One region of the Streptomyces sp. NPDC015532 genome, then DNA from elsewhere that is predicted to be linked to it. Evidence: riboswitches for the same ligand, from Rfam matches in the RefSeq annotation. Region 1 holds a riboswitch; each other region holds the start of a gene.

What was found. Region 1 has a riboswitch for cyclic di-AMP ahead of ACF07B_RS17565 (M23 family metallopeptidase). Riboswitches for the same ligand answer to the same signal wherever they lie in the genome.
Region 2: linked by a shared signal. The riboswitch ahead of ACF07B_RS23960 (NlpC/P60 family protein) and the one ahead of ACF07B_RS17565 (M23 family metallopeptidase) in region 1 are both predicted to bind cyclic di-AMP.
Region 3: linked by a shared signal. The riboswitch ahead of ACF07B_RS14875 (transglycosylase family protein) and the one ahead of ACF07B_RS17565 (M23 family metallopeptidase) in region 1 are both predicted to bind cyclic di-AMP.

The regions. Positions count from the first base shown of each region.
Region 1 is NZ_JBIBSY010000005.1:17,888-28,205, forward strand. Features, by position in the region: gene ACF07B_RS17540 (MFS transporter) at 1-392, shown strand, start outside; gene lhgO (L-2-hydroxyglutarate oxidase) at 528-1,733, shown strand; gene trmB (tRNA (guanosine(46)-N7)-methyltransferase TrmB) at 2,042-2,878, shown strand; gene ACF07B_RS17555 (PrsW family intramembrane metalloprotease) at 2,968-4,314, shown strand; gene ACF07B_RS17560 (aldo/keto reductase) at 4,405-5,349, opposite strand; gene ACF07B_RS17565 (M23 family metallopeptidase) at 5,505-6,536, opposite strand; cyclic di-AMP (ydaO/yuaA leader) riboswitch at 6,548-6,704, opposite strand; gene ACF07B_RS17570 (PP2C family protein-serine/threonine phosphatase) at 7,011-8,195, opposite strand; tRNA gene ACF07B_RS17575 (tRNA-Met) at 8,483-8,556, opposite strand; gene ACF07B_RS17580 (dihydrofolate reductase family protein) at 8,674-9,816, opposite strand; gene ACF07B_RS17585 (MarR family winged helix-turn-helix transcriptional regulator) at 9,897-10,318, shown strand, end outside.
Region 2 is NZ_JBIBSY010000008.1:88,414-98,731, reverse strand. Features, by position in the region: gene ACF07B_RS23975 (DUF2306 domain-containing protein) at 1-1,045, opposite strand, end outside; gene ACF07B_RS23970 (PadR family transcriptional regulator) at 1,130-1,660, opposite strand; gene ACF07B_RS23965 (hypothetical protein) at 1,839-2,156, shown strand; gene ACF07B_RS23960 (NlpC/P60 family protein) at 2,251-4,128, opposite strand; cyclic di-AMP (ydaO/yuaA leader) riboswitch at 4,136-4,307, opposite strand; gene ACF07B_RS23955 (hypothetical protein) at 4,807-5,037, shown strand; gene ACF07B_RS23950 (alpha/beta hydrolase) at 5,048-5,776, opposite strand; gene ACF07B_RS23945 (beta-glucanase) at 6,303-7,007, opposite strand; gene ACF07B_RS23940 (VOC family protein) at 7,260-7,634, opposite strand; gene ACF07B_RS23935 (DinB family protein) at 7,864-8,457, shown strand; gene ACF07B_RS23930 (exonuclease domain-containing protein) at 8,491-9,054, opposite strand; gene ACF07B_RS23925 (MarR family winged helix-turn-helix transcriptional regulator) at 9,174-9,629, opposite strand; gene ACF07B_RS23920 (MFS transporter) at 9,815-10,318, shown strand, end outside.
Region 3 is NZ_JBIBSY010000004.1:90,645-100,962, forward strand. Features, by position in the region: gene ACF07B_RS14860 (DUF501 domain-containing protein) at 1-378, opposite strand, end outside; gene ACF07B_RS14865 (septum formation initiator family protein) at 418-894, opposite strand; gene eno (phosphopyruvate hydratase) at 1,015-2,301, opposite strand; gene ACF07B_RS14875 (transglycosylase family protein) at 2,675-3,373, opposite strand; cyclic di-AMP (ydaO/yuaA leader) riboswitch at 3,378-3,571, opposite strand; gene ACF07B_RS14880 (transglycosylase family protein) at 3,755-4,624, opposite strand; gene ACF07B_RS14885 (cytochrome P450) at 4,939-6,210, opposite strand; gene ACF07B_RS14890 (globin domain-containing protein) at 6,413-7,588, shown strand; gene ACF07B_RS14895 (nucleoside triphosphate pyrophosphohydrolase) at 7,668-8,654, opposite strand; gene ACF07B_RS14900 (SurA N-terminal domain-containing protein) at 8,860-9,519, opposite strand; gene ACF07B_RS14905 (glycoside hydrolase domain-containing protein) at 9,752-10,318, opposite strand, start outside.

The sequences.
Region 1 (10,318 bases):
GGGCCCGTGACGGCGACCACGACCCGTCCTGGCTCGGCTTCTACGGGTACGACCGCTTCGCGGCCGACGCGGCCGAGTGCTACCGCGACCTGAAGGCACCGCGCCAGGTGCGCCGGTTCACCGAACAGGCGCTGTCGAAGCCGACGGAGGAGTTCGTGCGTTCGCACGGACTCCGCCTGGTGGTCTCGGCGGTCGCCGAGCTGGAGTCCGGCAACCTGGACGCGGCGTGCGAGCAGGGCGTGCGAGCGGTGGAGGTCGCGGGACGGATCTCCTCCGCGCGCACCACCGAGTACGTGAAGGACCTGCTGCACCGGCTGGAGCCCTACGGCGACGAACCGCGCGTGGTGGAGCTGCGGGAGCGGGCCCGTCCTCTGCTGATGGCTCCCGCCTGAGGGAGAACGCCCGACGACCCGGGCACGGACAGGGCGCCACGGCCCCGCGGCGCGAAGGAAACGCGGGGCGCGGTCCTCGGGTTTGAGGGCATTGTCAGTGGCGCAGTGCACTATCGAGGCCGGGAGGTGGTGCGGATGCGGAGCGCGTACGACTGCGATGTTCTGGTGATCGGCGGGGGGATCGTCGGTCTGTCGACGGCGTATGCCGTCACACGGGCGGCACCGGGCACCCGTGTGACGGTGCTGGAGAAGGAGCTGGGACCCGCCCGGCACCAGACCGGGCGCAACAGCGGAGTGATCCACAGCGGGATCTACTACCGCCCCGGCTCCCTGAAGGCGCGGTACGCGGTGCGGGGTGCCGCCGAGATGGTCAAGTTCTGCGCGGAGTACGACATCGCGCACGCCGTCACCGGCAAGCTGATCGTCGCGACGGAGAAGTCGGAGCTCCCCCGCCTGCACGGTCTGGTGCAGCGCGGCCGGGAGAACGGCATCCCGGTCAAGGAACTGGGCCCGACCCAGCTCACCGACTACGAACCCGAGGTCCGTGGCCTCGCCGCCATCCACGTCGGCACCACGGGCATCTGCGACTACGTGGCGGTGGCCCGCCGGCTCGCGGAGGCCTCCGGGGCGGAGATCCGGTACGGAGCGCGGGTCGTGCGCGCCGACCGACGCGCCCACCGCGGCGTGGCCGTGCGCACGGACGACGGGACGATCGTCCGCGGACGCGTGCTCGTCAACTGCGCGGGGCTGCACTGCGACGAGACGGCCCGGCTCACGGGCGACGACCCCGGGATGCGGATCGTCCCCTTCCGCGGCGAGTACTACACGCTGGCGCGGCCGGAGCTGGTGCGGGGCCTGGTGTATCCGGTCCCGGACCCCGCCTTCCCGTTCCTCGGCGTCCATCTCACCCGGGGCATCGACGGCGGTGTCCACATCGGCCCCAACGCGGTTCCCGCGCTCGCCCGTGAGGGGTACGGATGGAAGGTGATCCGGCCCCGTGAACTGGGCGGGACCCTGTCCTGGCCGGGCTCCTGGCGGATAGCGCGGCGGCACTGGCGCTACGGAGCCGGGGAGCTGCGCCGGTCGGTGTCGAAGTCGGCGTTCACGGAGGCGGTGCGCAGGCTGCTGCCCGCGGTGACCCCGGAGGATCTGGTCCCCGCCGCCGCCGGTGTCCGCGCCCAGGCGGTCCTGCGGGACGGCACCCTGGTGGACGACTTCCTGATCAAGGAGGGCCCGAGGACCGTGCACGTACTGAACGCGCCGTCCCCGGCGGCCACCGCCTCCCTCCCGATCGGCCGCGAGGTCGCCCGCCGGGCACTGGCGGCGCTGGCGGCGGCCTGAAAGGCGGCCCACGGCCGTCCGGGACACGATCCGCCCGGCGGCCGCAGCGGTCCACCCACCATCGGGACAAGCCACCCCACGGCCCCACCCACCACCAGGGCGGGCCACCGCGCGGCCCACCCACCACCGGGACGGCCCACCCCACGGCCCCACTCCCCACCAGGGCGGGCCACCGCGCGGCCCGCCCACCGCAGGCACTGACCACCCCGCGGCCCCACTCACCACCGGGACGGCCCACCCCCACGGCCCCACCCGCCGCAGGGACGGGCGGCGGGCCGCGGTGCGGCGCCCGTAAAATCGACCTCACTGTGTCTGATTTCCTCGACTCCACCGAAGAGACCCGGCCCGCCTCCGCCGAGGACGGCTCGCCGCGTCACCACCGCTCCAAGGGCGAACCCCGCTTCCCCGACGGACCGCAGCCGGACCCCGCCGGCTCGCACTTCGAGCGGCGGATCCGGAGCTTCCAGCCGCGTCGGAGCCGGGTGACGACCGGGCAGGCCGACGCGTTGGAGCGGCTGTGGCCCCGGTGGGGTCTGGACATCGACGGACAGCGGACGCTCGACCTCGCGGAGCTGTTCGGGGCGGACCTGCCCGTCGTCCTGGAGATCGGCTTCGGCATGGGTGAGGCCACCGCTCAGATGGCGGCCGAGGACCAGGGGACCGGGATCCTGGCCGTGGACGTGCACACACCGGGGCAGGGCAACCTGCTCAATCTCGCCGAGCGCAACAGCCTGACCAACATCCGCGTCGCCAACGGGGACGCGATCATCCTGCTGCGCGAGATGCTGCCGCCCGCCTCCCTGAACGGACTGCGCGTCTTTTTCCCCGATCCCTGGCCCAAGAAGCGGCACCACAAGCGACGGCTGATCCAGCCGGAGTTCCTGGATCTCGCCGCGACCCGCCTCGCGCCGGGCGCGCTCGTGCACTGCGCGACGGACTGGGAGCCGTACGCCGAGCAGATGCTCGACGTGCTGAGCGCGCACCCCGCGTTCGAGAACACCCGGCCCGACGGCGGTTTCACGCCCCGTCCCGGGTTCCGGCCGCTGACCCGTTTCGAGGGCCAGGGACTGGACAAGGGTCATGTGGTGAACGACCTCCTCTTCCGGCGCGTACAGCATCGAGACCTGCACACCCCGGGCGACTGACCCGCACACACCGGCAGGCGTCCACCGGGAGACCCCGGGGACGCCGGTTACCGTCGCGGGCCACGCCCTCCCTCGTTAGGGTCAATGCCGTGGCCATCCATCCGCCGTACCCGAACCAGCCCGGCGCCCCCGCCGGACCTGCGCTGCGACATCCGCACTGGTGGCAGCGGGGCTGGGTGCGGTACGGAGCGCTGATCACGCTGCTCGCGATGTCGGGTCTGGTGATCCTCGCCCTCGTCCGCGAACAGACCGGGACCGAGGGCTTCCTGGTCGGCCTCGGACTGGCCGTGTTCCCCGTGCCGCTGCTCATAGCCGCCTTCCGGTGGCTGGACCGGGTCGAACCGGGCCCCTGGCGGAACCTGTTCTTCTCCTTCGCCTGGGGCGCCTGCGCGGCCGCGCTCATCGCGATCGTCGCCAACAGCTTCGCGACCCGCTGGATCGCCATGACGACCGCGGATCCCTCCGGCGCCGACACGCTCGGCGCGACCGTCATAGCGCCCGTCGTCGAGGAGTCGGCGAAGGCGGCGGCCGTCCTGCTCGTGTTCCTCTTCCGCAGACGGGACTTCACGGGGATCGTCGACGGTGTCGTCATCGCCGGGGTCACCGCCACCGGCTTCGCCTTCACCGAGAACATCCTCTATCTCGGCACCGCGTTCGGCACCGACCAGCTCAGCGGGGAGAGCGGGATCGCCTCGGTCACCGCGGCGACGTTCTTCGTCCGGGTGGTGATGTCGCCCTTCGCGCACCCGCTGTTCACCGTGCTGACCGGCATCGGCTTCGGCGTCGCGGCACTGTCCGCCGAACGCCAGCACGCGCGCCGGGTGCTGCTGCCCCTCACCGGACTGCTGCTCGCGATGGGCATGCACGCGATCTGGAACGGCTCGGCCGGCTTCGGCCGGTTCGGCTTCTTCGGTGTGTACGCGGCGTTCATGGTGCCCGCGTTCGGGCTGCTGACCTGGCTCGTCGTCTGGACCCGGCAGCGCGAGCTGCGGACCGTGCGCGCCGAACTGCCCGTGTACACCGCCGCCGGCTGGCTGGGCGCGGCCGAGCCGTGGGTCCTCGGCTCGATGCGGGCGCGGCAGCTCGCGCGCGAGTACGCGGGCCACCACTTCGGGAAGGGCGCGGCACGCTCGGTGGCGGAGTACGAGGCGTACGCGACCTCGCTGGCGTTCCTGCGCCACCGGGGGCGGCGGGGCCGCGCGGGCGCCGACTTCGTCGTACGGGAGCGCGAGTTGCTCGACGAGCTGTGGCGCCGCCGGGAGATCGCCCGGCCGGCCCTCGCCTACGCGGCCCGCGCCACGGCACCGCTGCCCGCGCCGCCGCCCTGGCCGGCCCCCGGGTACGGCCGCATGGTCCCGCCGGCCCGGCCCTACGGCCCGCCGGCACAGGCGTCCGCACCGGCCCCGTACCCCGCGTACAACCCGTACCGCTCCTAGGCCGTGTCCGGCAGCCCCCGCCGTTGGGATCATGCGGCGCCACGCGGGACCGGTGGTGTCCACCGGTCCCGCGTACCGGTGCTCCGGCCGTTACGCCGACGCCTGCGTCAAGCGCGTCAGTTCCTCGTCCGTCAGCACCAGTTCCGCGACCCCCAGCAGGGCCGGGAGCTGCTCCACGGTGCGGGCGGAGGCGATGGGCGCGGCGACCGTCGGCTGTGCGGCCAGCCAGGCGAGCGCGACGGTCGGGACCGCGACGCCGTGGGCCGCGGCGATCTCGTCGAGGGCGGCGAGGACCCGCGGCCCGCGTTCCGTGCCGAGGTGCTTGGCGGCGCCCGCGGCCCGGGCCGAGTCGACCGTCGTTCCGGGGCGGTACTTGCCGGTGAGGAAACCGGAGGCGAGCGCGAAGTACGGGACGGCGGCCAGACCGGCCCGGGAGGCGACCTCCTGGAGGGGCCCCTCGTAGGTGTCGCGCGAGACCAGGTTGTAGTGCGGCTGAAGCGCGACGTAGCGCGCGAGGCCCTCGCGGTCGGAGAACTCCAGGGACTCCTGAAGCCGCTCCGGGGAGATGTTGGAGGCGGCGATGTGCCGCACCTTGCCCGCCTTCACCAGCTCGTCGAGGGCGCCGATGATCTCGTCGACCGGCACCTCCGGCTTGTCGAAGTGCGTGTAGTAGAGGTCGATGTGGTCGGTGCCCAGGCGGCGCAGCGACGCGTCGGCAGCCGCCTTGATGTTGGCGCCGGACAGACCCGGGTACGCGGGGTGCTGGCTGACCTTGGTGGCGACCACGATGTCCTCGCGGTTGCCGCGGGTCCTCAGCCACTTGCCGATGATGGTCTCCGACTCGCCGCCCTCGTTGCCCTCGATCCAGGCGGAGTAGGAGTCGGCCGTGTCGAGGAAGTTGCCGCCGGCGGCGGCGTAGGCGTCGAGCACGGCGAAGGACCGGGTCTCGTCGGCCGTCCAGCCGAAGACGTTGCCCCCGAGGGAGAGCGGGAAGACCTCGAGGTCGGACGCACCGAGCTTGCGAAGAGAAGTCATGTAAGGGGTCAACGCCGTTCCCGGATGGATGTATTCCGCAATCACCTGGGCGGGCCTGCGTGTCCCGGGCCGCCGCGTGCCGGGCGTCCGTGCCCCGGACGACCAACAGCCCTGACGTCGGGGGGGTTGACGTCAGGGCTGCCGGAGATCGGAAATCAGGGGTTGAGGCCCTTGCTCTGGAGCCACGCCATCGGGTCGATGCCGGTGGCGGCGCCGCCGGGGTGCACTTCGAGGTGCAGGTGCGCCCCGGTGACATTGCCCGTCGCGCCCACCCGCCCGATGACATCACCCGTGGCGACCTTCTGGCCCACGCTGACGCTGATGGACGACTGGTGGCAGAACCACAGCTCCGTACCGTCGTCGAGGGTGAGGATCGTGCGGTAGCCGTACGATCCGGCCCAGCCGGCCTCGGTGATGGTGCCGCTGTGGACCGCCTTGATGAGCGTGCCGGTGGGCGCCGCGAAGTCGAGTCCGGTGTGGTAGCCGGAGGACCACAGGGCACCGGCCTCGCCGAAGGTCGAGGTCAGCGTGTACGAGGACGTCGGCAGCGAGTAGCTCTTGGCGAGCTCGGCGAGGCGCTCCTGCTCGGCCTTCGCCTTGGCCGCTTCCTCCGCCTTCTCCTTCACCGCGTCGGCCTTGGCCTCGGCTTCGTCCTGCTGCTTGGCGGCGAGCGCGACGGCCTTCTTCGCGGCGGCCGTCTGGGCGGCCTGCTGCGTGGCGGTGTCGGCCTGGTTCTGCTGCGACTGGGCCTGCTGCATGATGCGGTCGCGCAGCGCCTCACCGGCGGTGGCGCCCTGGGCCGCGTCGGCGGTGGTCAGACCGGCGCTGGTGAGCGGGGTCGTGGAGCCCTTGGGAGTGCTGGACCCGCCGTCCGATATCAGCGCCCTCGCCGAATCGGTGACCGACGACAGGTCGGGCAGCGAGATCGAGACGGGCGGCTTGCCCGGAGCGGCGCTGGCGATACCACCCGCTCCGACGGCGGCTATGACGCCGACGCCGAGAACCGTGGAGCTGCGGGCGAGACCTCCGCCGCGCTGCTTGCCCGTGCGGTGCCGGCCGCGGACGGGAGCGACGGAATCCGCGGTGGGATTCCACTCCTCCCAGGGTCCCTCGTCCTTGCCGTAGCCGAAGGTGTGTGTTTCGTTCGGCGTGAACGAGGTTGGCTGAGCGGGCCGGTTGGACGCCACGTGGGCGCACTCCTTTCCTTCCTTGCCGCCTACCGGGTTAGCTGACGGGTTCGGAGCAGGAAGGTCTCCTACGCGCGTACGGCCACCGTGCTTCCACGGCGGAATACGCTCGATTCACCCCACGAGTTGGTTCCCCGGTTCCCTTGCGGGATTCGGCGCGTGCGCACGGAGCCACCTCTTGTGACGGCTGTAACGACCGCGCTGCGTTATCGAACGTTAATAGACCCAGGCACCGAATTCCAAGCTGTTCCGACTGATCATTAACGGCTCTTGGCCAGGACTTTGGGGTCATGAACGATGAAAAACGGGCGAGTTGACCTCATGGTGTCGACACGGGTTTCTCTGATGGCCAGTCAGATGCTAGGCGGAGGGACACCGTACGCTCACCGTTCGTGACCGAGCCCGGAAAAGCCGTCGCCCGGGGGGGGCGGAAGACCTCCCGGGCGACGCGCGACTTCGCTCGGCGGGCACCCGTCACGGGCGCCGGACGGCGAGCAGCGCCAGGTCGTCCGTCAGCGCGCCGCCCGTGTGCCGGAGGGCCGCCTCGTAGAGGGCGGCCAGCAGTGCGTCGGGACCCGGAAAGACCCGTCCGGCCAGCCAGCCGGCCGGATCGAAGAACTCCCCCCGCGCGTCACGGGCCTCGGACAGTCCGTCGGTGTGCAGCAGCAGCGTCGCCCCGCGGGGGAATCCCTCCCGCACCGTCGGCGCGGGCAGGCCGCCCAGTTCACTCATCCCGAGGGGCAGCGCGAAGGATTCGGCGGAGAGCGTGAGGAGCGTGCCGTCGGGACGCAGCAGCAGGGGCGGCGGATGGCCGCGGTTGACGACGCGTACGGCGTCCTCGCCGTGCGGGATCTCGGCGAGGACGGCGGTCGTGAACCCCTCGGCCGCGTCGACGCTGTCGCGGCGGGTGCCCGCGCGCGTCAGCGCCCGCTCCAGGCGCTCCGCGACGCCCTCCAGGGTCGCCTCCCGCTCGGCCGCCTCCCGGAACGCCCCGACCACCGTCGCGACGGTGGCCACCGCGGTCATCCCCTTCCCCCGTACGTCCCCGACGACCAGCCGTACGCCGTGCGGGGAGTCCTGCACGGCGTACAGGTCCCCGCCGATGAAGGCGTCCTCCTGCGCCGCCTCGTACCGGGCCGCGACCTCCAGTCCGGCGATCCGCTCCTCGGGCTCGGGCAGCACGGCCCGCTGCGCGAACTCGGCGATCTCCCGGACGGAGGCGAGCCGCTCGTCGCCGCGCCGGACGACGGTGTTGATGAGGACGGCGAGGACCGAGGCCATCGCGACGGTGACCACCTCGGTGACGGCGTCGACCTGAAGGACGATGCCGAGGACGGAGTGGGTCGCGAGCACCGCGGCGACGGCGAGGACGCCGGCGAGAACGGTTCCGCGCAGCGAGTAGAGGGGTGCGGCGACCAGGGGCGCGGCCGCGAACAGGGGGGTCGCGGTGAATTCCGAGGGGGTGAGGTAGTCGTAGACGACCCCGGCGGCGACGAACAGCACGGGCAGGGTCCGGACGAAGGCGCGTGCGCGCGCGATCCCGCGCGGGGCCGCTCCCGTCGCCGGACCGGGGGGCGGGACGCTCCCGGGCTCGCGGGACAGCCGGCCGGCCCGGTCACGAGGCTGTCCGGTCCGCCGCTCACCTCCTGGCTGCCCCACCTGTCCAGAAGACCCGGTGCGGGGGCGGCGGGCGACCTGTGTGACCCGACCGGGGGAGGACACCGCCCGCCGGAGCGGACCGGGACCGGCACGGAGAACCACGCGAACCGGGACCGGCTCCGGGGAACCGCGGCCCGAAGAACGCGAAAGCGGCCAAAGGAAGGTGAAAGGAGCCGGAGGAAGCCGGAAGAAGCCGGGAAAAGGACTCGGCGCGGTCGGCGGAACCGGTCGGGACAAACACCAAGGGCCGGAACTCGTGAATCCGAGTTCCGGCCCTTGGCCTTCAGTAGCGGGGACAGGATTTGAACCTGCGACCTCTGGGTTATGAGCCCAGCGAGCTACCGAGCTGCTCCACCCCGCGTCGTTGAAACCAGTGTACGCCATCCGCGGGACCCGAAGCACACCCGTTCAAGCCCGCCCCTCCAGCGGCGCGGGCACCCGGCCTCTCCCCTGCCGCTGCCCGGCTTCTCCCCTGCTTCTACCTCGCCGTCAGATGCCGGTTGGGGGCCTCGGCGCGGTCCGCGTACTCGGGAAGGACGGCGACCTCGGCGCCCGCGGCGGCGAGGAGCCCGTTGCCGTCGGCGTCCCTGACGAACGTGTCGGGCTCGCGCCAGGCGGTGACGACCCGCCGCACACCGGCGTCCAGGATGAGCCGGGCGCACGGCGCGGGCCGGGAGGCGCGGTGGGCGCACGGTTCGAGGCTGCTGTAGACGGTGGCGGCGGCCAGCCGGGGATCGGCCGGGCCGATCTTGGCGAGGGCGGCCTCCTCGGCGTGCACGACGGGATCGCCGCCCTCGCGGGAGTGGCCCCGGGCCAGCTCGGTCCCGTCGGCCGCGACCACGACGGCGCCCACGCTGAACGCGGTCTTCGAGGGCGGGCACAGCTCCGCCAGCTCACAGGCGAGCTCCAACCACCGCCGGTCCGCGGCGGAGGCGCGCGAGCCGGTGCCGGGCGCGGTGGGGACGTAGCGGATGAGGACGACGTCGCCGACGGGCCGCGTCTCCACCAGCCGCATCCGGCCCTGGGGGTACCGCCCGGTCCCGAACAGCCGCGGCGCGTCCGGCTGCCCGACGAAGAGGGGGGCGACGGCGAGCTGCAGTTCGTCGGCGAGCTCCTCGCGCACGAGCTGGGTGTGGACCTTGCCGCCCCCTTCGACCATGAGGCGGCGCACCCCCCGTACGTCGTGAAGGTGTTCCAGGAGCACACGCCAGTCGAGTGCGGGGCCGGTCGGGACGACGTCCACGCCGACGATGCCCTTCAGCAGGGCGGACGCCCGCGGCGCGCCCTCGTCCGTCGTGTAGACCACCTTCTCGCCGCCCGTGTGCCAGAACTGGGCCCCCGGGTCGAGCTCGCCGGAACCGGTGACGGTGACCTTCAGGGGGTATGCGGGGCGGCCGCCGGCGACACGGGCCGCGCGCCGTTCGGCGGAGTTGACCAGAAGCCGCGGATTGTCCGTGCGCAGGGTGCCGGCGCCCACCAGGATCGCGTCGCTGGACGCCCGCACCTCGTCGACCCGGTCGAAGTCGGCCGGGCCCGAGAGCAGCAGCCGCTCGGGGCCGGTGTCGTCCAGGAAGCCGTCGAGAGAGACGGCGGCGGACAGCAGGACGTAGGGACGGGGCATCGGGACGCTTCCTCCGGTCGCACGCGCGCGGCGATTCGAGCGCAGTGGTTCAAGTTTTAAACAATACCTAGACTGGTCTCATGACGACCCGCTGGCTCACCGCCGCCGAACAGCGCGCCTGGCGCTCGTACCTCTCCGCGAGCTCCCTCCTGGAGGACGCCATCGACCGCCGGCTCCAGGCGGAGGCGGGGATGCCCCACCTTTACTACTCCATCCTGGCCAAGTTGTCCGAGGCTCCGGAGCGGAGGCTGCGGATGACCGACCTCGCCGAGGCCCAGAAGATCACCCGCAGCCGTCTGACGTACGCCGTGACCCGGCTGGAGAAGGACGGCACCGTACGCCGGGAGGGCTGCCCCACCGACCGGCGCGGGCACATGGCCGTCCTCACCGACGAGGGCATGGCCCTCCTGGAGCGGGTCGCGCCGGGGCACGTCGAGACGGTGCGGACGGCGATCTTCGACCATCTGACCCCCGAGCAGGTGCGGCAGCTGGACGAGATCTG
Region 2 (10,318 bases), on a different contig from region 1:
TCGCCGCCCCGGCGGCCAGTGCGGTGAGCCCGTCGAGCCCCAGCGACCGTTCGAAGAGCGGAGCGGCCCCGGCCGACAGCACCGGCGCCAGACACAGGGCCACCCAGTGCAGGCGCCATTCCTCGCGCGCCCAGAGGCGGCCCTCCCGCCCGGCGCGCCTCGCGCGCAGGGCCATCACCGCGTACGTGACGGCGTACGGCAGGAGATAGGCGAGCAGGAGCCGCCTCCCCTGCGCCCCGTGGTCGAGCAGGGCGCGCGCGATCCAGGTCAGCGCGGCCGCTCCGGCCAGGTGCGCGAGGGCCAGGACGGGCAGCGGGGCCCACGACCCGGACACCCCCGCGACGTTCGCGCGCCGGTCGAGGGAACGCGAGGCGATCAGGGCGCCGATCGCGACGACGGAGCCCAGGTGCATGGTGGCCAGCTGGTTGATCCCGGCCATGGACAGTCCCGGCAGGATCAGCGGCAGGCCACCCCACTCGAACCGGAGCAGCGGGGCGGTCAGCAGGAAGCCGTAGCACAGCAGCATCCAGCGCTGGTGCAGGTCGGGGAACCCGCCGACGGCGGCTAGCACTCCGAACGTCACGCTCATCACGGTGCCCACCAGGATGGTCGCGAGCACGATCCAGAAGGCGCCGCCGCTGAAGGCGTCCTCGGGGGCCGTGCGCACCAGGTACAGCCCGGCGCCCGCCATCGAGGCGTACACGGTGACCGCGAAGACCACTCCGAGCCCCCGGTGCAGCCGCGTGCGCCGTCGTACGGCGGTGAGCACCTGGGCGGGGCCCAGCAGCATCAGCACCCCACCGAGGACCGAGTGCACGATCATCGGCACGAGGCTGTGGCGGTACGGCCCGATCCGGGTGGCCAGCGCGTCGGCCACGTAGCGGGGCGAGACCACGTGGGCCAGGATCCACTCACCCAACGCCGGGGCGCCGGGGCGCGCGTAGGGCCACAGCTCGGTCATCGCGATCGGCGCGTAGCCCACGCAGACGGCGGACACGGCGATGACGGCGAGGCGGCGCCAGGTGGTGCCCGTCGGACGACGCACGACGACTCCCTGCTCGTGGCCGCGACCCGGCCATCGATAGTCTCGTTTGGACTATCGAGACGGTAGGGCCGTCCGCCGCCGCGGTCAACGGTCTGTCGTGTCCTCGTCCCGGCGCTGCACCCATTGCCAGAAGTCGATCATCATTCGCTCGTACCGGATTCCGAACTCCAGCGCGTCCCGCTGCCCGCGCGTCAGCAATTCCCCGACGGTCTCGGCGAGTTCCTCGTACTCGCCGAGCGTCCGGCGGTGCTCACCGAGCTGTACGGGGCCGAGCACGGTGGGCTCGCCACCGAACCACAGCTTGAGGATGCCGCGCTCACGAGCCTCCACCGGGACGAACGCGGGGTCGTCGAGCCAGCTCCGCAGGGCCGTCCTGCCCTGGTCCGTCAGGGTCAGCACCCTGCGGTTGCGGCCGCTCTCCTGCCGTACCTGGGACAGCATCCCCGCGTCGAGGAGACGGTCGCACTGCGCGTACACCTGCGCGTGCGGCACCGACCAGAAGGGCGCGACCGTCCGCGCCGCCTCCCCTTTCACGTCGTACGCGCTGGCCTCGCCCAGCTTGTCGATGATGCCGAGGACGAGATAGGAGGCGGTGGTCAACCGAGCGTCAGCCATGGGGGGACCGTATCGCCACACGATCACCGGGCGGCAGGCACCGCCGGGCACGCGCACCACGCGGCCGGCTCCACCCGACGCGAAGAAGATCCGGATGCCCGGCACAATGCGGGGTATACGGGCGATCACACAACCGACCGCACTTCAGGCCCACGCGCCGGCCGCACTAGGAGCCCCTGTGACCACCTACGTCATCACCGTTCCCGGGACGTTCGTCCACGGCCTGTCCGACACCTCCCGTGCCGACGTGGAGCGCAGGCTTCGCCCCCAGGACCCGCAGAACACGGACCTGGGCGAGAGCGAGGAACTGAGCCTGCTGTCCGTCGACGAGGACAACCGGTTCTCCGTCCGGCTGGAGGTCGAGGCGGCGGACCGGAGAGCTGCCGAGGCCGAAGCCGTGCGGCTCGTCTCCGGCGCACTCCTGTCCAGCGGCCTGTCCCCCGACGACGCCCCCCTGGGACCTGCCGCCGTCACGGGCATCGACAGCGAATTCTGACGGCGTGCCGTCGGGCCCCGTCCTCGCGGACGGGGGCACTGCACGAGCGGCCGGTATGCCCCGGACGGCGGTACGCCCCCGTCCGGACCGGAGCTCAGACCGGACGTACGACGCTGTGGATGGCCGCCTGCCCGGCGTACGCGACCGACTCCTCGGCGATCCGCGCTCCGGGACTCGGAGCGTGGACCATCATGCCGTCACCCACGTAGAGACCGACGTGACTCACGTTGGCGTGGAAGAAGACCAGGTCACCCGGCTGCATGGCGCCGAGGGCGACCGCCGGGCCGACCTGTGCCTGGTCCTGCGTCGCGCGGGGGAGCATGACCCCGGCACTCTTCCAGGACGCCTGCGTGAGCCCGGAGGGGTCGTACGAACCGGGTCCGGACGCTCCCCACACGCACGGTCTGCCGATCTGGGCACGGGCGAAGGCGACCGCCTCGGCGGCCCTGCTGTCGGGTCCGACGACCGGCGGGGCGGCGGGCGCGACAAGACTGTCGATACTGAACCCGGGGTTCGTGTCGACGGCCGCTGGAGCGGCGGGCCACGTCTGTCGCTCGCCGGCCGGCCGCAGCGCCTGACGCCAGGCGTCGTCGGCCGACGGAGGCGCCGGCGGGCCGGCCGGAGGAGCGGGGGCCGGCTGATACGCGACGGGACCCGGCGCCGGCTCGTACGCCGGAGGCTGCGGCACCGGCTCACTCACCGGAGGCATCGGAGCCGGCTGGTACCCGCTGGGCCGCGCCGGCGTCTCGTACGCGAGGGGCAGGAGCACCGACGTGTACTCGGAGGGCGGGGGCGGCGGCTCGTACCCGAGGGGCAGGAGCACCGACCGGTACTCACCGGTCGGCGGCGCCGCCTCGTACGCCCGGGGCATGGACCCCGTATCGAAGACCGCGGGCATGGGCTCCGGCCGGGGTGCCGCGGGCTGGGGCGTCGGCTCGTACGGGGCGGGCTGGGGCGCCGCCTGGAACACGGGTGCCTGAGCGGCCGCCGGGAACGAGCCGGTCTGACCGACCAAAGGGAAGGATCCCGTCTGACCCACCGAGGGGAAGGATCCGGTCTGACCGACCGACGGGAAGGACCCCGCCTGGCCGACCGACGGGAACGAACCCGTCTGACCCACCGACGGGAAGGATCCGGTCTGGCCGACCGACGGGAACGAACCCGTCTGACCCACCGACGGGAAGGATCCGGTCTGGCCCACCGACGGGAAGGATCCGGTCTGGCCCACCGACGGGAACGAACCCGTCTGACCCACCGACGGGTAGGACGGGAGCTGGGGTTCCTCCACCGGCCGGTACTCGATCGCCGGAACCTGCGCGACGGGCATGCTCTGCCGTGCCGCGTGCCGCGCCATCAGCTCCTGCGCGGCGGCGAGCTTGCGCCGGGCCGTCTGCTTCTTGACGTGCAGCGAGGGCTTCGGTGAGGCGGCTTCCGGAACGGACCCCGCGGGAAGCGCCGCACGGCCCGCCGTGTCGGCTCCGGGCGCCGGGGCGCTACCGGCCGCCGGACCCGCGGTCAACTCCAGGACGGGGCGCGCGGCCGGCTCCGAAGCCGGACCGGCGGTCAGCTCCCGCATCGGGGCCGCGGTCAACTCGGCGACGGGCCGCACGATCTGCTCCAGCTGATACACCGTCGGAAGCTCCGCCGAGGGCCCCCTGGCACCCTTCGCGCCCTCCCTCGGACGGGCACTCTCGCCGCCGCGCGCCTGCTGCCTGTCGGCCGGAAGGATGGCGGGAGCCGAGGGTCCGAACCGGGAGCGTGCCCCGTCGTACAACTGCCGCATCAGATCTTCCTGGGCGGGATCGGAAACCTCGCCCCCCTGCCCGGCACCGCGTCGGCCCGGCCTGCGGGTGGAGTTCGCCAGGGCGCGGGTCCCGTTGAAGTTGCCGCTGGCGAGCTCCGCCTGGTCGTAGAGGGACGAGAGCCGTCGGGCGACTTCTTCGCCGCTGGGCGGGGTGCGTTCCGGCGCCATGGAGTAGTACTCCTTCCGTCGTCCGCCTACCGGGTTAGCTGTCGGGTTCGGGCGGACGATTCCGGAAGGTATGCCCTACGACCCCTGCCCCGAAAGGCAGTTGGCCGATTCACCCCAGGTTCGGTGGGTCCCCGGCTCCAGCCGCCACGGGGACGGGCAGGACTCGGCGGAGGCCGCACCGCCCGGCGAACTTCGCCGGAGGGAGTCGGGCGGCCCGGTCGCCAACTTAGCCATGTTGTGCACCGGATGTGAAGATCCACGTCCCAGATGTCCGATACATTTTCGTGACCTTCATCGCATCGCCTCGCAGCGCGACGGTGAGGACACGGGCCGTGCTCGAAAAGGCCGCTGAGCAAGGATGTTGGGCGACCTGGACCCGATGACCGTCCCGGCCCCGCCCCGGAATCCCGTTCGGCCGGCCCGCCCCGCTCCACTCCGATTCCCTTCCGACCACAGGGGAGTGACCCGTCCAGGTCCGCCGGTCAGCCGCCCAAGCGTCCCGGATGTGTCGAAAGCGTGCACAGAACTGGCGTTCCCTGGCATGTCGTTCGACATCGACGGCACCGTTTGGTCACACCTTGACCAGTTCTGGCCGAGCTGACCGGATCACCGCTGCGGCCACGCGCCGGCCGTACCGTCGAGCACGTCAGACCACGAGAGCGAGTCGAGGATCCCCACGTGCACGATGCGCCGATCTATGCCCAACTGATCTCCGAACGAGGCGACATACCGAGGCTCGTGCGAAGCGAGGCCCGTCGGCTGCAACGCGACTTCGAGTGGATCCTCAGCTGGGATCCGTCGACGGGCGCCCCGCTTCCCGCGTCCACCGCGCGGCCGGCGTCCGGCGGCCGCCGCTCCTTCTCCCCCACCCCGGATCCCGACGACCGGCTCGACACCCCGGCCCCCTGACGGCCGGCCGCTAGAGAACGTCGGGTTCGCCGCCCGGTCGTTCGGCGGGGAGCGGGTCGAGCCCGCCACCGATCCGGGTCACCAGAGCGGCGACCGTCGCACCCGTGGCCCTGTGCCAGGTCCGCGCGCGCCGGAGCATCGCGTGGTCACCGCCCTCGACCCGCACGGCGCTCGCGGAGGCACCCGCCTCCGCGGCCCGGCGGACGAGGGCGAACGACCCCGCGGGGTCGGTGACCCGGTCCCGGTCACCGTGCAGCACGATCACGCGCTTGTCCCGGAGGTGGGCCACCGGCTCACCCTCGGGGCACCAGGGCGCCAGCGCCACCACGGCCCGGACCTGAGGCGCGGCCGCGGCCCGCAGGGCGGCGCGCCCGCCCATCGAATGGCCCACGAGCACGACCGGCACCTCCCCCACCAGATCGGTGAGTTCGTCCAGAGCCCGCAGTACGTCGGCGAGGGGGTCGGCGTCCACGCCGTTCCACCCCCGGTAGCGGTAGCGCACCTGCCCGACGAAAGCGTTCTCGTCCGGCAGGGCTCTCGTCACGGAGCGCACGAACGGCCGCATCCGGGCGCGTGCCGCGTTCCACGGCCGCAGCGGGTCCTTGCTGTCGGCGGTCCCCCCGTGAAGGATCAGTACGGCGGCACGCACGGGACCCGCGTCCGGACGGGCGACGCGACACGGCCGCAGCGCCACGGAGGCGTCGGTCTCCCCGGACCGGGACACGTCATCGGCGGACATCCGCGCAGAACCTCGCATGACACCTCTCCACCTCGTGGCGCTCCCGCACGCCTCGCACCGAACCGTGAGGAGGAATCGTCTCACCGGCCACCGGCCACCGGCACTCGCCGCAAGCCACCGGACACCGCGCACCGCGCACCGCGCACCGCGCACCGGCTATTCGTAGCCGACGAAGCCAGGTATCAGCCCGTGTTCTCGGGCCGGACGCGGTACCCGTCGCGCCACTCCTGGTAAAGACGCCAGAGGCGTGCCGCCTGCCGGCAGCGTCCCGACTCCCGTTGGCACGTGCGGCAACTGCCGACGTGACTGACGTAGGCGGTCTCGGGGGCGTCCCGCCCCGGCTCCGGATTCGGCATGGCCCTCGGCACCTGTCGGCGCGACGCGCACCGGCGCGACGTCGCTTCTGATGCCGTGCTTCCGCTCCAAGGGCCTCGGCGGATGCACCTGCCGAGGATCGCCGTGCCCGGCCCGCGCCCTCGGTGGCCGGCGCGCGGCTTCCGGCTCCCGCCGACGGCCCTGATCGGTCTCAGTCGAGCAGGTCGGCGCCGTACTCCTCCGCCGCGGGGAAAGGCCTGCCGACCCGAGGTCTGCGGACCGTCAGCCGGGCCACCTCGAAGTCCATCTCGGAGGCCTCGGGAGGCGGCGGAGGGTGGTAACGCCCGGCGCACACGGACAGGTTGACAATGAGAGAGGCGTGCCAGGATCTGCCCACTCCGCGCCGGTCGTCGAAGACCCGGATCCCGTTGACCCACCACACGACCCGCTGGGCGCCGAACTCGACCATGAGGTCGACCCAGGCGCCGGGCTGAATGGCTTGGTTCCGGTAATAGCGGTGGGTGTTGCGTACGTGGTTGGACAGTTCCAGCAGGTCCGGGTTGTCGGGGTGGTACTCGAAGACGTCGATCTCCTGACCGCCGTCCCGCCACGTCCAGACGGCCGGCCAGGCCCCGGTCACCGTCGGCAGCTTGACCCGCGTCTCCAGCACGTCCCCCGTACGGACCATGAACCCGTCCGCGCTGCCCTCGGTGGTGAGCAGGCCGGTGTCCCAGTCACCGTCCGGGCGCCGAGTGGCCCGGAAACGGCCCGCCCGGCAGTAGGCGGGGTCGGTGACCAGATGGTCGAGTTTCCCGTCGTCCGGATTGACCGGACCACCGTCGGGATACGCCCAGGAACGGCCCGCGACCCATTGACGAGGCGAGGCGAAATCCGCCGTGAAGACGACATCGGACACGCGGCACTCCTCGATGACGGCGTTGCGCGTACTTCCAGGTTCTCCCCAAGCACCGGACATCCACGCGCCGTTCACGACAACCCGCCACAAAACAACCCATCGGGGTGAACCAGTCGTACTCCGGCGCACCGTGCCCTCGGATGACCGCGCCTCGCACCACGCTCGCCCCGCACGCGCCGCGCACGCCGCCCCGGTTCGGCCGGCTGCCTGGTCGGGCACCGCGTCCCGCGGGCCCGACCAGGCTCCGCCCGGCTACAGGTAGGGGCGGGTGATCAACTCGATGGCATGGCCGGCCGGGTCCTTGAAGTACACGCCTCGGCCGCCGTGTTCGGTGTTCGTCTCGCCCGAGCGCCGCATCTGGGGATCGGCCCAGTGCTCGATGCCGTCGTCACAGAGCCGCCGGTAGGCCCGGTCGAACAGCTCGTCGTCGATCAGGAACGCGTAGTGCTGCATCTGGATGTCCACCGGCGGCTCGGCGAACTGCAACAGCACGCCGTCCGTCAGCTGGATGTTGATGAAAGGACCCCAGGACGGCGCTTCCGGCAGTTCCAGCAGCTCCCGGAAGAAGCGTGCCGACTCGTGGCGGTCCTTGGCGGCGATGATGGTGTGATTGAACGTGACTGTCATTGACTGACCTCAGTAGTGCTCGGCACGGAAAAAGGACTCGCGGTGCACGAACACGGGGAGGTCCACGTGCCGGACTGAGACGGTGCCTTCGGCGCACCCAGGGGGCGATCAGCCCTCCACCGGATCGCCCATCCGTGTGTGGCTCGACGCCGGTCCGGTGTTCACGTGGGTGACGCTACTTGATCCGGTCGACCACGACAACGCCCCCCGGCGCGGCAGACTGAACGCCATGAATGCACCGGACCCCAAGGCCGACCTTCACCGCTATCTGCAGTCGGCTCGCGACGCCCTGATCTGGAAGCTCGACGGTCTCTCGGAGTACGACGTCCGCCGCCCGTTCACCCCCACCGGGACCAACCTGCTCGGCCTGGTGAAACACGTGGCCACGATCGAACTGGGTTACCTCGGCGACACCTGCGGACGGCCGTCCGGTGAACCGCTCCCCTGGCTGGAGCACGCCCACGAGACGAACGGGGACATGTGGGCCACCGCGGACGAGACACGCGAGTCCGTCGTGGGGCTCTACCGCCGGGCTTGGGCGCACGCGGACGCGACGATCGACGCGCTGCCGCTGGAGACGGCCGGCACGGTGCCGTGGTGGCCCGCCGGGAAGAACGAGGTGACCTTGCATCACGCGGTCGTCCGCGTGCTCGCCGACACCCAGCGGCACGCCGGGCACGCCGACATCATCCGCGAACTCATGGACGGCGCCGCCGGGATGAGCGAGGACAACGACAGCCTGATGCCGGGTGACGCGGCATGGTGGGAGGACTACCGGGCGCGGCTGGAGCAGGCGGCCCGGGACGCAGGCAAGAACGGCTGAGGCCGGGGCCGGCTCCACCGGTCGCCGAGGCCGTCACGCCTCCGGCCAGGCCCCGCGCCCCGCCAGGTCGAGGACGAGCGCGGCGATGTTCCACGCGTCGTCCTCGCCCCGGTGGTGCCGTCCCTCCAGGGGCAGTTCGGCCAGGCGGAGGGCCTGCGCCATCCCCGGCCGTTTCCGCAGCCCGTGCGCGTCGGTGAAGACCGCCTTGGCGTTGGTGTGCCGGCGGCCGAAGGGGTACGGAGCCGCCGTGGCGGCGCACTGGCGGGTGAACTGATGACGGTCGTAGTCACCCCAACTCGCCCACGGCCGCTCCCCCGTACGATGCCGGGCGGCCAACTCGCGGCAGGCCTCGGTGAATTCGAGTCCCTGCTCGACCTCGTCCGGCGTCAGCCCGGTGAGCTCGGTGCAGAAGGCGCTGACCGTCGACCGCGCGGGCCTCACCACAAGGCGGTGCTTCGCCAACCGAACGCCGTTGTCCAGGTCGACGACCGTCAGGCCGATCTCGATGATCTCGCTCACCGCTCCGGGCGGAGGCGGACCATCCCAGCAGGTCGCTTCGACATCGACGACGTTCAGCAGTCTCCCGGAGTTGTTCATGCGGGCGAGCGTAGAAGGCGGCGCGCCACCGCGTCGCCGGGTTTTCCGCCCGGCCCTGCCCGTCCGCAGAAGGACCTCGCCGTCAGGAGACCTCGGAGCGGCGACAGTCGGCCCTCAGGTCACGGGCGCGGCCAGGGACTTCCGCCGATGCGCTCGATGTCCGTGTTGAAACGCCGCAAGTAGGAGGCGAACGCGGCGATGTCCTCCTCCGGCCAGTCGGCCATGACGCGGTCCAGCGCGTCGATGAGCCCCTGTCGCTCCTGGTCCAGGAGCCGGGCCCCTTCGTCGGTGATCCGGAACTTGCGGGCCATGCCCCCGTCGGGGTCGGGGATGCGCTCGACGAGCCCGGCACGCATCGCCGCCGCGGTCTGCCGGTTGAGGGTGGAGGCGTCGAGCCCGAAGGCGTCACTCAGCTCACCGATCGACATCGGCCCCTGGATCCGGATACGGCTGAGCAGGATGTACGCACTGCGCTCCAGGACCCCGTCCTTGGTACGGCCGCCTCTGTGGTTCATCCATCCGTGGCGGCTGAGCAGCATCTGCTCGTACTCGACCTCGTGTGTGGGCCTGACCATCCGCCTGCCGCCTCCCGGTGTCACCTGAGCCGCGCGTCCCGCGCACATCGGTGCGGCCCGGCTTCATGGTCCCACACCCTCATGCACGGCCCACATCGCATGCATGAACCACACCACATGCGCGATACATAAGACATGTACGATGCACATCCCTTGCCCCGCAGACAGACCCGAGGAGTCCCCTGATGGACGCCCCCCAGCCTTCCGCCCGAGCGAGTGGCGTGGTCGCCACGCTCGCCTTCGCCGGCACCGTGGCGGCGATCATGCAGACGCTGGTCACCCCGCTCATCGCCGAGCTGCCCCAGATCCTGCACACCACGCCCGCGAACTCCGCCTGGGTCATCACCGTCACGCTGCTGGTCGCGGCGGTCTGCGTCCCGGTCTCCGGCCGGCTGGGCGACCTGGTGGGCAAGCGGCGGATGCTGCTCGCCTGCTCCGTCCCGCTCATCGTGGGCTCGGTCGTGTGCGCGCTCTCCTCGTCCGTCGTCCCGATGATCGTCGGACGAGGCCTCCAGGGCATGGGCATGGGCATCGTGCCGCTCGGCATCGCCCTGCTGCGTGACGTGGTGCCGACGGAGAAGCTGAGCTCCTCGATCGCGCTGGTCAGTGCTTCCATGGGCATCGGCGGCGGCCTCGGCCTGCCCATCGCCGCCGCGGTCGCCCAGTACACGAACTGGCGCGTCCTGTTC
Region 3 (10,318 bases), on a different contig from region 1:
CATGCCGCCCGCGCTCGGGAAGCCCTCAAGGACCTCGATGGCGTCACGGCGCGCGATGTAGTCCTCGTGGGCGGCGCGGTAGGCCGCGGCCAGTTCGGGGTCGGTGGCCAGCCGTTCGGTCATCTCCTTCATGACCCCGTTGGCCTCCAGCGTCCCGATCGCGGACGCGGCCCGCGGGCACGTCAGGTAGTACGTGGTCGGGAACGGCGTCCCGTCGGGGAGGCGGGGCGCCGTCTCCACCACGTCCGGCTGGCCGCAGGGGCAGCGGTGCACGATCGCGCGCAGCCCGCGCGGGGGCCGTCCGAGCTGCTGCTTGAAGGCCTCGACGTCGGCGTCGGTGGGCTCGGTGCGCGGGGTGGTGGGCGGTGGCGTTTCCATGCCGTGAGTCACGTGTCTTTCTGGTCAGTTCATGGGGCGTCAGTGGTCGGCGGCGTCGGACTTGTCCACGCCGTCCCAGACATTGGTGTACCAGGGGCGGTCTGCGGTGCCCCGTTCGGCACGGGACTGCTTCGCGGCGTCCGGGTCGATCACGACGTACCCGGTCTCTCCCGGCATCACATAGTGCAGCCGCTGCCGGATCTGCTGCTCGGCGAACGCGTCGTCCTGCCAGCGCGCCTTGAGGTCGCGCAGCTGCTCGACCCGCTGGCGGGCCTGCTCCCGCTGCCGCTCCACGTCGCCGATCTGGGCGCGCTGCGAGACGTACTGCCGCATCGGGTACGCGAGGGCGACGATGAGGGAGCACAGGACCATGGCCAGCAGCGCGGCCCGGCCGGTCAGCCGGGAGCGGCGCGCCTGCCGCTTGGTCTGGGAGCGGTAGACCCTGGCCGCCGTCTGCTCGCCGAGCAGCTTCAGCCTGGTCGAGGTGGAGAACCGGTCCCGGTCCTTCACGGCCATGATTCCCGCCTCCCCAGTACCGGCCCGTCGTAGAGGCCCGTCACGTGCGTACGTCCCCGCACACGGTACGGGACCGGGTACGGGGACGTACGGAGGACGCTGCCTGAGCCGTGCGGGGGCTCAGCCCTTGAAGCGCGGGAAGGCGCTGCGGCCGGCGTACACCGCGGCGTCGTCGAGGATCTCCTCGATGCGCAGGAGCTGGTTGTACTTGGCGACACGGTCCGAGCGGGCCGGGGCGCCGGTCTTGATCTGACCGCAGTTCACGGCGACCGCGAGGTCGGCGATGGTGACGTCCTCGGTCTCGCCGGAGCGGTGGGACATCATGCACTTGAAGCCGTTGCGCTGGGCCAGCTCGACGGCGTCCAGGGTCTCGGTCAGCGAGCCGATCTGGTTGACCTTGACGAGCAGGGCGTTGGCGGAGCCCTCCTCGATGCCGCGGGCCAGGCGCTCCGGGTTGGTGACGAAGAGGTCGTCGCCGACGATCTGGACCTTGTCGCCCAGCTGGTCGGTGATGACCTTCCAGCCGGCCCAGTCGTCCTCGTACAGCGGGTCCTCGATGGAGACGAGCGGGTACGCCGCGACGAGCTCGGCGTAGTACTCGGTCATCTCGGCGGCGGAGCGCTCCTTGCCCTCGAAGGTGTAGACGCCGTCCTTGTAGAACTCGGAGGCGGCGACGTCGAGGGCGAGGGCGATCTGCTCGCCGGGGGTGTAACCGGCCTCCTTGATGGCCTCGAGGATGAGGTCGAGGGCGGCGCGGTTGGACTCCAGGTTCGGGGCGAAGCCGCCCTCGTCGCCGAGGCCGGTGGACAGACCCTTGGTCTTCAGCACCTTCTTGAGGGTGTGGTAGACCTCGGCGCCCCAGCGCAGGGCCTCGGAGAAGGACTCCGCGCCGATCGGGGCGATCATGAACTCCTGGATGTCCACGTTGGAGTCGGCGTGCGAGCCGCCGTTCAGGATGTTCATCATCGGAACGGGCAGCAGGTGCGCGTTCGGGCCGCCCAGGTAGCGGAAGAGCGGCAGGTCGGACGCCTCGGAAGCGGCGTGCGCGACGGCGAGCGAGACGCCGAGGATGGCGTTGGCGCCGAGCGAGCCCTTGTTGTCGGTGGCGTCCAGGTCGAACATCGCCTGGTCGATCAGGCGCTGCTCGGTGGCGTCGTAGCCGACGAGCTCCGGGCCGATCTGCTCGATGACGGCGAGGACGGCCTTCTCGACACCCTTGCCCTGGTAGCGGTTGGGGTCACCGTCGCGAAGCTCGATGGCCTCGAAGGCTCCGGTGGAGGCGCCGGACGGAACGGCGGCACGACCCGTGCTGCCGTCGTCGAGGCCGACCTCGACCTCGACCGTGGGGTTGCCTCGGGAGTCCAGGATTTCCCGGGCTACGACGACGTCGATGGACGGCACGAGCATCTCCTTATTGGGATGTGACGCGGGTACGCAGGACTCGGCAGCCCTGCGGGATGAGCCTAACCGGCCCACGGGGATCGGCCAGCCGATCGACCACCCCTTGAGCGGAACCGAGCGTACACATTGTTCCTGAACGGAACAAAAAAGGAAATGAAAAACCCCGCTCCGGCGCGTGCGGGGGAACACGCGCCGGAGCGGGGAGCCCGTGGGGACGGGGACCCTCACCGGGCCTTTCCCAAAAAGACCCGGTTCGGAAGGGGAACTGTCGTGCGTCTCGTACGCGAGCCGGAATCCGGCCCGGGAGCGAGCGCGCGCCGCCCGAGAGATGGTCGCCCTCCGCCGAAGGCGACCACACGGCACCGGCGCGCCGCGGCACTCAGCGCAGGTGCAGCTGCTGGCCCGGGTAGATGAAGTCGGCGTCGGCGACGATGTCCTTGTTCAGCTTGAACAGCTTCTGCCAGCCGCCCTTGACGTGCTTCTTCTCGGCGATCGAGCTGAGGGTGTCGCCCTTGACGACCTTGTACTCGCCGTCACCCTTCTTGACCTTCTTGCCGGTCGGGGTGGTGACGGTCTTCTGGGCGGCGGGGCGCTCCGCGGAACGGGAGGCGGGCTGCTCCGTCGTCCGGGTGGCGGGGGCGCTCTGCGAGCCGCTGGACGTGGAGGGGGCCGAGGGGGCCGCCGGGGCGGAGCCGCCGCCGTACGCGGCGCTCGACAGGCCCACGCCGCAGGTCGGCCAGGCGCCCTTGCCCTGTCCGGCGAGGACCTTCTCGCCGATGGCGATCTGCTGCGACTTCGAGGCCTGGTCGGCGGTGGAGGCGTAGGCGGTGCCGCCGTACGCGGCCCAGGTGGAGGACGAGAACTGGAGTCCGCCGTAGTAGCCGTTGCCGGTGTTGATCGACCAGTTGCCGCCGGCCTCGCACTGGGCGACGGCGTCCCACTCGGAGGCGGTGGCGGCGGAGGCGTTGCCGGCCGCCATCAGCGGAGCGGCGATGGCGACGCCGGTGACACCGGCGAGCGTGGCGACGCGGGTGGCCTTGTTCGGGCGGCGGTGCTTGCCCTTGCTGGAGAACAGCATGGAGAGATCCCCTCACCGACGCCTGCGAGGTGAGCTGTCGGGTTCGGGCCGGTTGAGTTGCCCGGCCGCGTTCCTTCGGTCCTGTCTCCAGGACGTCCGGCACGCGGCTTCACCCCAAGCCGTTCCCGGGTGTCTCTCAACTCCCGGGCCCGGCACTTACCTTGGGTCCCCCGCTCCTGCCTACGGCGCATGACGCGACGACTGTTCCCGTACGGCCGCTGGCAGGATTCGGCGTTGCGACCGTCGGAGCCCGCTGTGGCGAGCGGTCACGACCGTAAGCAGTCGATCGCCGGAAATTCAAAGACGATCAGGGCTTCTGAGACCCATCTCTCACTTGCGCCAAATGGGACATTCCACAGCGAACCATGACGCGAACTCCCGCTACTTTTGCACCGTTTCGGCCGTGTCCGCAATGCTCCGACCAGGTACGACGAGGCCGGGACCGCTGTCGGTCGGCGCCGTGTCCGCGGCGGGCAGGTCGGCCCAGCCGCCGTCGAGGCCCAGCTCGTCGGAAACCTTCCAGAGGTTGTCGATGACGTCCGCGACGTACGCGGTGTCCTCGGCGGCGCTCGCGGCATGCCGCCCGGCGGTGCTGTCGGCGCGGCCGGTCGCGCTCTCCGCGGCATCCCCGCCGCGGTGCCGCCCGGTGCCGGTGCTCGGGGCGTCGGAGGGGCTCGAAGAAGCCTCCTTCTGGCCCGGCTTGGCCGATTCGCCACCCTTGCCGGTCGCCGTGTCCGAGCCGTCGGAGCTCTGCGAGGCGCTGGGCTCCGCGGTACTGCCGGCCGCGTCCGAGGAGTCATCAGAACCGGACGAAGCAGACGAATCATCCGAAGGTGACGCACTGGGCGCCGTCGCCAGGCCGGACGAAACATACGAACCGGACTCGTCCTCGCCGTTCGAGGAATCGCCGGCCACGCCCGTGTCGACGCTGACGCCGGCCGAGTCCTTGCTGAGACCCGAGAGCGGCCCACAGGTCGGCCAGGCCGCGAGGCCCTTGGCGGCGAGCACCTTCTCGGCGACGGCTATCTGCTGCGAGCGGCTGGCCTGGTCCGCCCTCGGGGCGTAGTCGAGGCCGCCGTGCGCCTCCCAGTTCTCCTGGTCGAGCTGAAGGCCGCCGTAGTACCCGTTGCTCTGGTCGGCGCTCCACGCGCCACCGCTCTCGCACTGTGCCACCCGGTCCCAGGTGGTTCCGTCGGCCGCACTCGCGCTCGCCGCCGCGAGCAGCGGGATGACGATCGCCGATCCGGTCACCCCTGCGGCGACGATGAGTGCCGGGGCCTGACGAGGGCGACGGTGACGGCCGTTCCCGGAGAGCATACGAAGGCCTTTCGAGTGACAGCGGGGAATACCGCGGCCCCTGTGAACCAAGAAGCGCAGGCGCCGCGTTGATGGGTGAAGGTAGTCGCACTCGAACGCTGGTTACAAGTCGATGCAGTACAGATCACGCGAAGATCACAGATTTGATGGAGCATCATGTTCCGCTAGCCGCAAGGGCACTCCTTCCGGTATGCGGAAGAACCCCTTCGGCGAGGATGCCGAAGGGTCACCGATGGGCCGGTCCAGGCCTATTTGACCGGGGTGAACTCCACCGGAAGTGTGCGCAATCCACGCATAATGAGACCTCCACGCCAGCGCAAATCGGCCGATTCTCCGGCGAGTTGGATGTCCGGCAGTCGGCCGAGGAGCGTACCGAGCGCGGTCTGGCCCTCCAGCCGGGCGAGCGGCGCGCCCAGGCAGTAGTGGATGCCGTGGCCGTAGCCCAAGTGCTGAAGGTCACGTCGTGCGAGATCGAGCGTGTCCGGCTGTTCGAAACGTTCGGGGTCACGGTCCGCGGCCGCGAGCACCACGAGCACGGGGTCGCCGGCCGCGATGTCCTGCCCGCCGATCCGCACGTCCTCGGTGGCGAACCGCCAGGTGGCCAGTTCCACGGGGCCGTCGTAGCGCAGGAGTTCCTCGACACCCGTCTCCAGCAGCCCGTGCTCCCCGGCCGCGAGGGAGGCCTGGAGACGCTCCCGCTGCCCGGGATGGGTGAGCAGGGCGTGCATCCCGTTCCCGATGAGATTGACCGTGGTCTCGAACCCGGCGAAGAGCAGGATGAAGGCCATGGCGGCGGCCTCGTTCTCGGTGAGGTGCTCGCCGTGGTCGGAGGCGCGGATGAGCCCGGAGATGAGGTCCTCGCCCGGTGCGGGCTCCGCGGTCAGCGCCTCACGCTTGCGGTGGATGAGCTCGGCGAGATACGCGCGCATCTTCTTCACGGACCGGGCGACCCCGCCCCTCGGCCCGCCGCCGTGCCGGATCATCATGCCCGCCCAGTCCCGGAAGTCGTCCTGGTCCTCGCGCGGGACGCCGAGCAGGTCGCAGATGGCGTAGATGGGGAGCGGGAAGGCGAACTCGTGGATGAGGTCCGCGGAACCCCGGGCCGCGAACCCGGCGATGAGCTGATCCGTCAGCTCCTGCACCCGCGGGGCGAACTCGGCCACGCGCCGCGGCGTGAACGCCTTGCTGACGAGCCGCCGCAGCCGGGTGTGGTCCGGCGGGTCGATGTTCAGCAGATGCGTCATGAGCTCGGCCTTGCGCTCCCCGGGGATCCCGGTCCGGCCCCTCGCGTGCGCGGGCTCGTCGTGATGCGCGGGATTCTTGGACAGCCGCTGGTCGGCGAGCGTCTGTCTGGCGTCGGCGTACCGCGTGACGAGCCAGGCCTCCACCCCGCTGGGCAGCCGGGTGCGGTGCACGGGCGCGTTCTCCCTGAGCCAGGCGTAGGCCGGGTAGGGGTCGGTGGCGAACTCCCAGGTGAAGAGTTCGGGGGCGGCGCTGGCGGAGGCTTCGTACTCGGTCACTCCTCGACCGTATCCGCAGGAGGCGGCGCCCCCCGGCCGCCCGGCGACCGGACGCCCCCCGTCGCGCGCGGCGGCGCGGAGAGCCCCTGCCGCCCGGTTCGCCCCGGACCGTCCGGACATGGCCGGCTGTTTGACCTCGGCGCCCGGCACCTTCCTACTTCCTGCCGTGGACCCCGAAATACTCAGATCCAGCTTCGCGGTCGTGGAACGACGGGCCGAGTTCGCGGTCAAGTACTTCTACTCGCACCTCTTCCGCCACAACCCGGAGCTCCGCGCGCTGTTCCCGGCGGATCTCGCCCGGGACATGGAACGGCAGCGGGACCGGCTCTTCGCGGCGCTCACCTTCGTGATGGACAGGCTGGAGGATCCGGACCTGCCCCGGTATCTGCGGAGTCTGGGCCGCGACCACCGCAAGTACCTGACCCGGCCCGGGCACTACGCGGCCGTGGGGGAGAGTCTGATCGCCGCGTTCGCGGTCGTCGCGGGCTCGGCCTGGAGCCCCGAGACCGAGAAGGCCTGGACCGCCGCGTACGGGGTGATCGCCCAGTGCATGCTGGAGGGCGCCGGTGAGGCCCGGCATCACGGCGAGCCGCTCTGGTGGGACGCCGAGGTCGTCTCCCTCACCCGGCACGGCGACGACCTCGCCGTCCTCACCCTGCGGCCTCGGCAACGGCTCACCTACTCCCCCGGTCAGTACGTCAGTGTCTGCGTGCCCCATCTGCCTCGGGTCTGGCGCCCCTACTCCCTCGCCAACGCGCCGCGCGCCGACCGCACCGTCGACCTCCACGTCAGCCGCGTCGAGGGCGGCACGCTCTCCACGGCCCTCGTCCGGCGGACCCGGGTGGGCGACGTGCTGCGGCTGGGCCCGCCCGGCGGCGCCCTCACCCTGCGGACGCCCACCGACCGGCCCCTCACGCTGATCGCGGCCGGCACGGGCTGGGCACCGGTGAAGGCCCTGCTGGAACAGCTCGACGCCGCCCACGAGGCCCGTCTGTTCCTCGTGGCCCGCGACATCGCGCACCTCTACGGACGGCCGGCCGTCGAACGCCTGCGCGCCACGCTCCCCCGGCTGGCCGTCACCTACATCACCCCGGCGCCCGGCCGCCCCAAGGTCCAGGCGACCGAACGACTGCTCACCGCGCTGGGCAACCGGGCCGGCTGGGCCCGGCACGACGTCTATCTCGCCGGTCCGCCCGATCTCGTCGAGGAGACCGGCGACGCGCTTCGCGCTCTCGGAACACCGGCCGACCGGGTCTTCCACGACCCGCTGCCGCCGACCGGGGAGAGCCGACCCCGCCCGGTGGGCGCGGCCCAGTGGCTTCTCGACCGCCCCCCGCCCGCCTGGCACAACCCGGCGGGCCGCAGCCCCGGACCGTGACCCGGACCGACGGGCCGCGCCCCGGGCCTCGCCTCACCCCGGACCCGACCCGGGTGCCGTCACCCCGGCGGGGAGCCCGTCAGCCCGCCCCGCCGCTCTCCTCCACCCTGCGGATCGCGTCGCGGTACGTCCGTGCCGCCGCGCGCAGCGCCGCCTCGGGGTCGACGCCCTCGGCCTCGGCACGGACGGCCATCGCCAGCAGTTCGTATCCGACGCCCTCGCCCTCGGGCAGCGGAACGTCGAGTCCCGCCGCGCGCGCCCGGGACGACAGCTTGGCCGACAGGGCCAGGCCCGCCTGGCCGAGCGGGACGCCCTCGGTGACGGAGGTGCGCCGCTTCTCCACGGCCTTGGTGCGCAGCCAGTGCTCCTTGACCTCCTCGGGCGTCGTGGCCGTCTCGTCGCCGAAGACGTGCGGGTGCCGGTGGATCAGCTTGGCGACGATGCCGCCGGCCACGTCGTCGATCGAGAACGGAGCCTCCGTGTCGTCCTCGGCGATCCGGGAGTGGAACACGACCTGGAGCAGGACGTCGCCGAGTTCCTCCCGCAGTTCGTCCCGGTCACCCTCCTCGATGGCCTCGACCAGTTCGTACGCCTCCTCCAGGCCGTACTTCGCCAGGCCCTCGTGCGTCTGCCGGGAGGACCAGGGGCACTCGGCGCGGATGCGGTCCATCACCTGGACGAGGTCGAGCAGACGCGCGCCCGGCAGGTCGTACGAGGCGGGCAGCAGTTCCAGGTCCGGCATCCGTATGCGGCCGGAACCCGCCAGGCGGGCCAGACCGTCGGTGAGCCGGGGTTCGCCCTCGCCGGTGGCGACGACGACCACCGAGTGGCCGCCGGCGCACGCGTCGACCAGTTCCCGCGCGGTCGGTGACTCCTCGTCGACCCCGATGCCCGCCTCGCGCAGATACGGCACCTGCGGGTGCGCGCCGTCCGAGCACAGCACCCGGTCCGCGCCGTGCAGCGCCTGCCAGGCCGGCCAGGACAGCAGGCCGGGCGCCACGCGGTGGCTGGTGGTGAGCAGGACGATGCGGCCGGGATCGGCGGCGCCCGTGCCGTCGGCGGTCACATCGGCCGCGGTCCGCTCGCCGCCCTGAGCGGCCCCCGTCGGTTCACTGGTTGCGTTCACCCCTCGAACGTAACCCACGCCGCCGACACCCCCGGAGTTGTCCACAGGCCCCGGGGACGCGGGTGTCCACAGGGCCCGGCGACGCTGGTGCCCCCGGGCTCCGGCGACGCGGAGGCCCGCAGATCCGCGGACCCGCGGCGACGGCCTAAGCGGGCTGCGGGGTCGGCGCCGCGGAGACCTCACGCACCCACGGCGTCTTCGCGTCGACGCGGCTGCTCTTCTGGACGTCCCAGGTGCCGTACCGCGGGTTCAGGTCGACATGGAGCTGCTTGGAGGCGGTGGACATCGCCTTCCAGAAGGCTGCCTTGCCGTCGGTGGTGTTCATGTCGACGCCGAGCGCGGCGGCGAGCTTGCGGGCCTCGATCTCGGTGCGCAGGCTGTCGTCGAGGCGCTTGGGCGCCACGCCGTAGTTCGACAGCCAGGCCGTCTCCAGCGCCTTCGGGCCGCCCGCCTGCTGTTCGAGCGCCGATCGCATCTGCTGCGAGTCCTTGCGGGTGACCTTCACGCCGGCGTTCTCGGCCGCCCGGTCCAGCACCCGGTCCAGGACCATGCTGTGCAGGGTGTCGCGGGTGAGGGTGCCGGTGCTCGCGACGACCTGCGCGTACTGGGCGTCGTCCTTGCTGGCGGCCCGCTGCGCCGAGCGCACCTCGTCGACCCGGCCCTCCAGCTGCGCGACGGTGATGCGGCTGTCGCCGACGACGGCCGCCGCGCCCGGATGGGCATCGCTGCCGCACCCGGTGAGCACAGGGGCCGCGGCGACGATCGCGGCGGAGAGGACGAGCGCGGTGCGACGGCGGCGGTGCAAGGAAGCCTCCCGAGGAGATTGTGCGACGGTGCACAAAGTCTTGCGGTGATCGATGGTAGGCAGTGGCCAGCCTCTCGGCCAGCCATTCGACCAACGATTCACGACGACTTCAGGCACCGCCGGCGGTTCCCCGCCTCGCGGAACGGCCACGGTCCGCCCGTACGAGTGACCAGGACCGGCCGGGAATCCGGCCGGCCGGGCGTCTCCGTCCCCTCCCGCGACCGTCCGCGCGTCAGCCGGTGATGGCGACCGGCGCGTCCCAGGCGTCGCGGTCCACGGTGATCGTGACGCCGCCGATGGTCTCCTTGCTGTTGACCATGTACTGGTGGGCGCGGCTGTGGCCGGTGAACTGGGTGGCGCCCCACGGCCAGTCGGTGGTCGTGGTGTTCTTCTTGTCCCACAGCGCGTACCAGAGGTTGCCCGGCAGGTCCGTCCTGTCGGCCGCGGTCGCGACGGCCTTGGCGCTGGAGCTGGTGAAGCCGTAGTACCCGGAGCGGTACGTCTTGGCGCGCAGGGCCTTGTCGAAGGAGCGCACGTACGTCAGCACGGCGTCGTTGCACGCCTTGTTCGTGATGTCGTAGGACTCCATGTCGAGGTAGACCGGGCTGCCGGCCTTCATCCCCAGGGCGGAGGCCTTGGCGACCGCGTCCGCTCCGTCGGCCGCGCCGAGCGACGCCGCGGTCGCGGCGGTGATCTTCTCGGGGCTGCTCCCGGTCTGGCAGGACGGCTGGGCGCCGACGTACAGCGGGATGAGCTTCCAGCCCAGCGTGCTGACCGACTTGACCCAGGACGCGGTGAG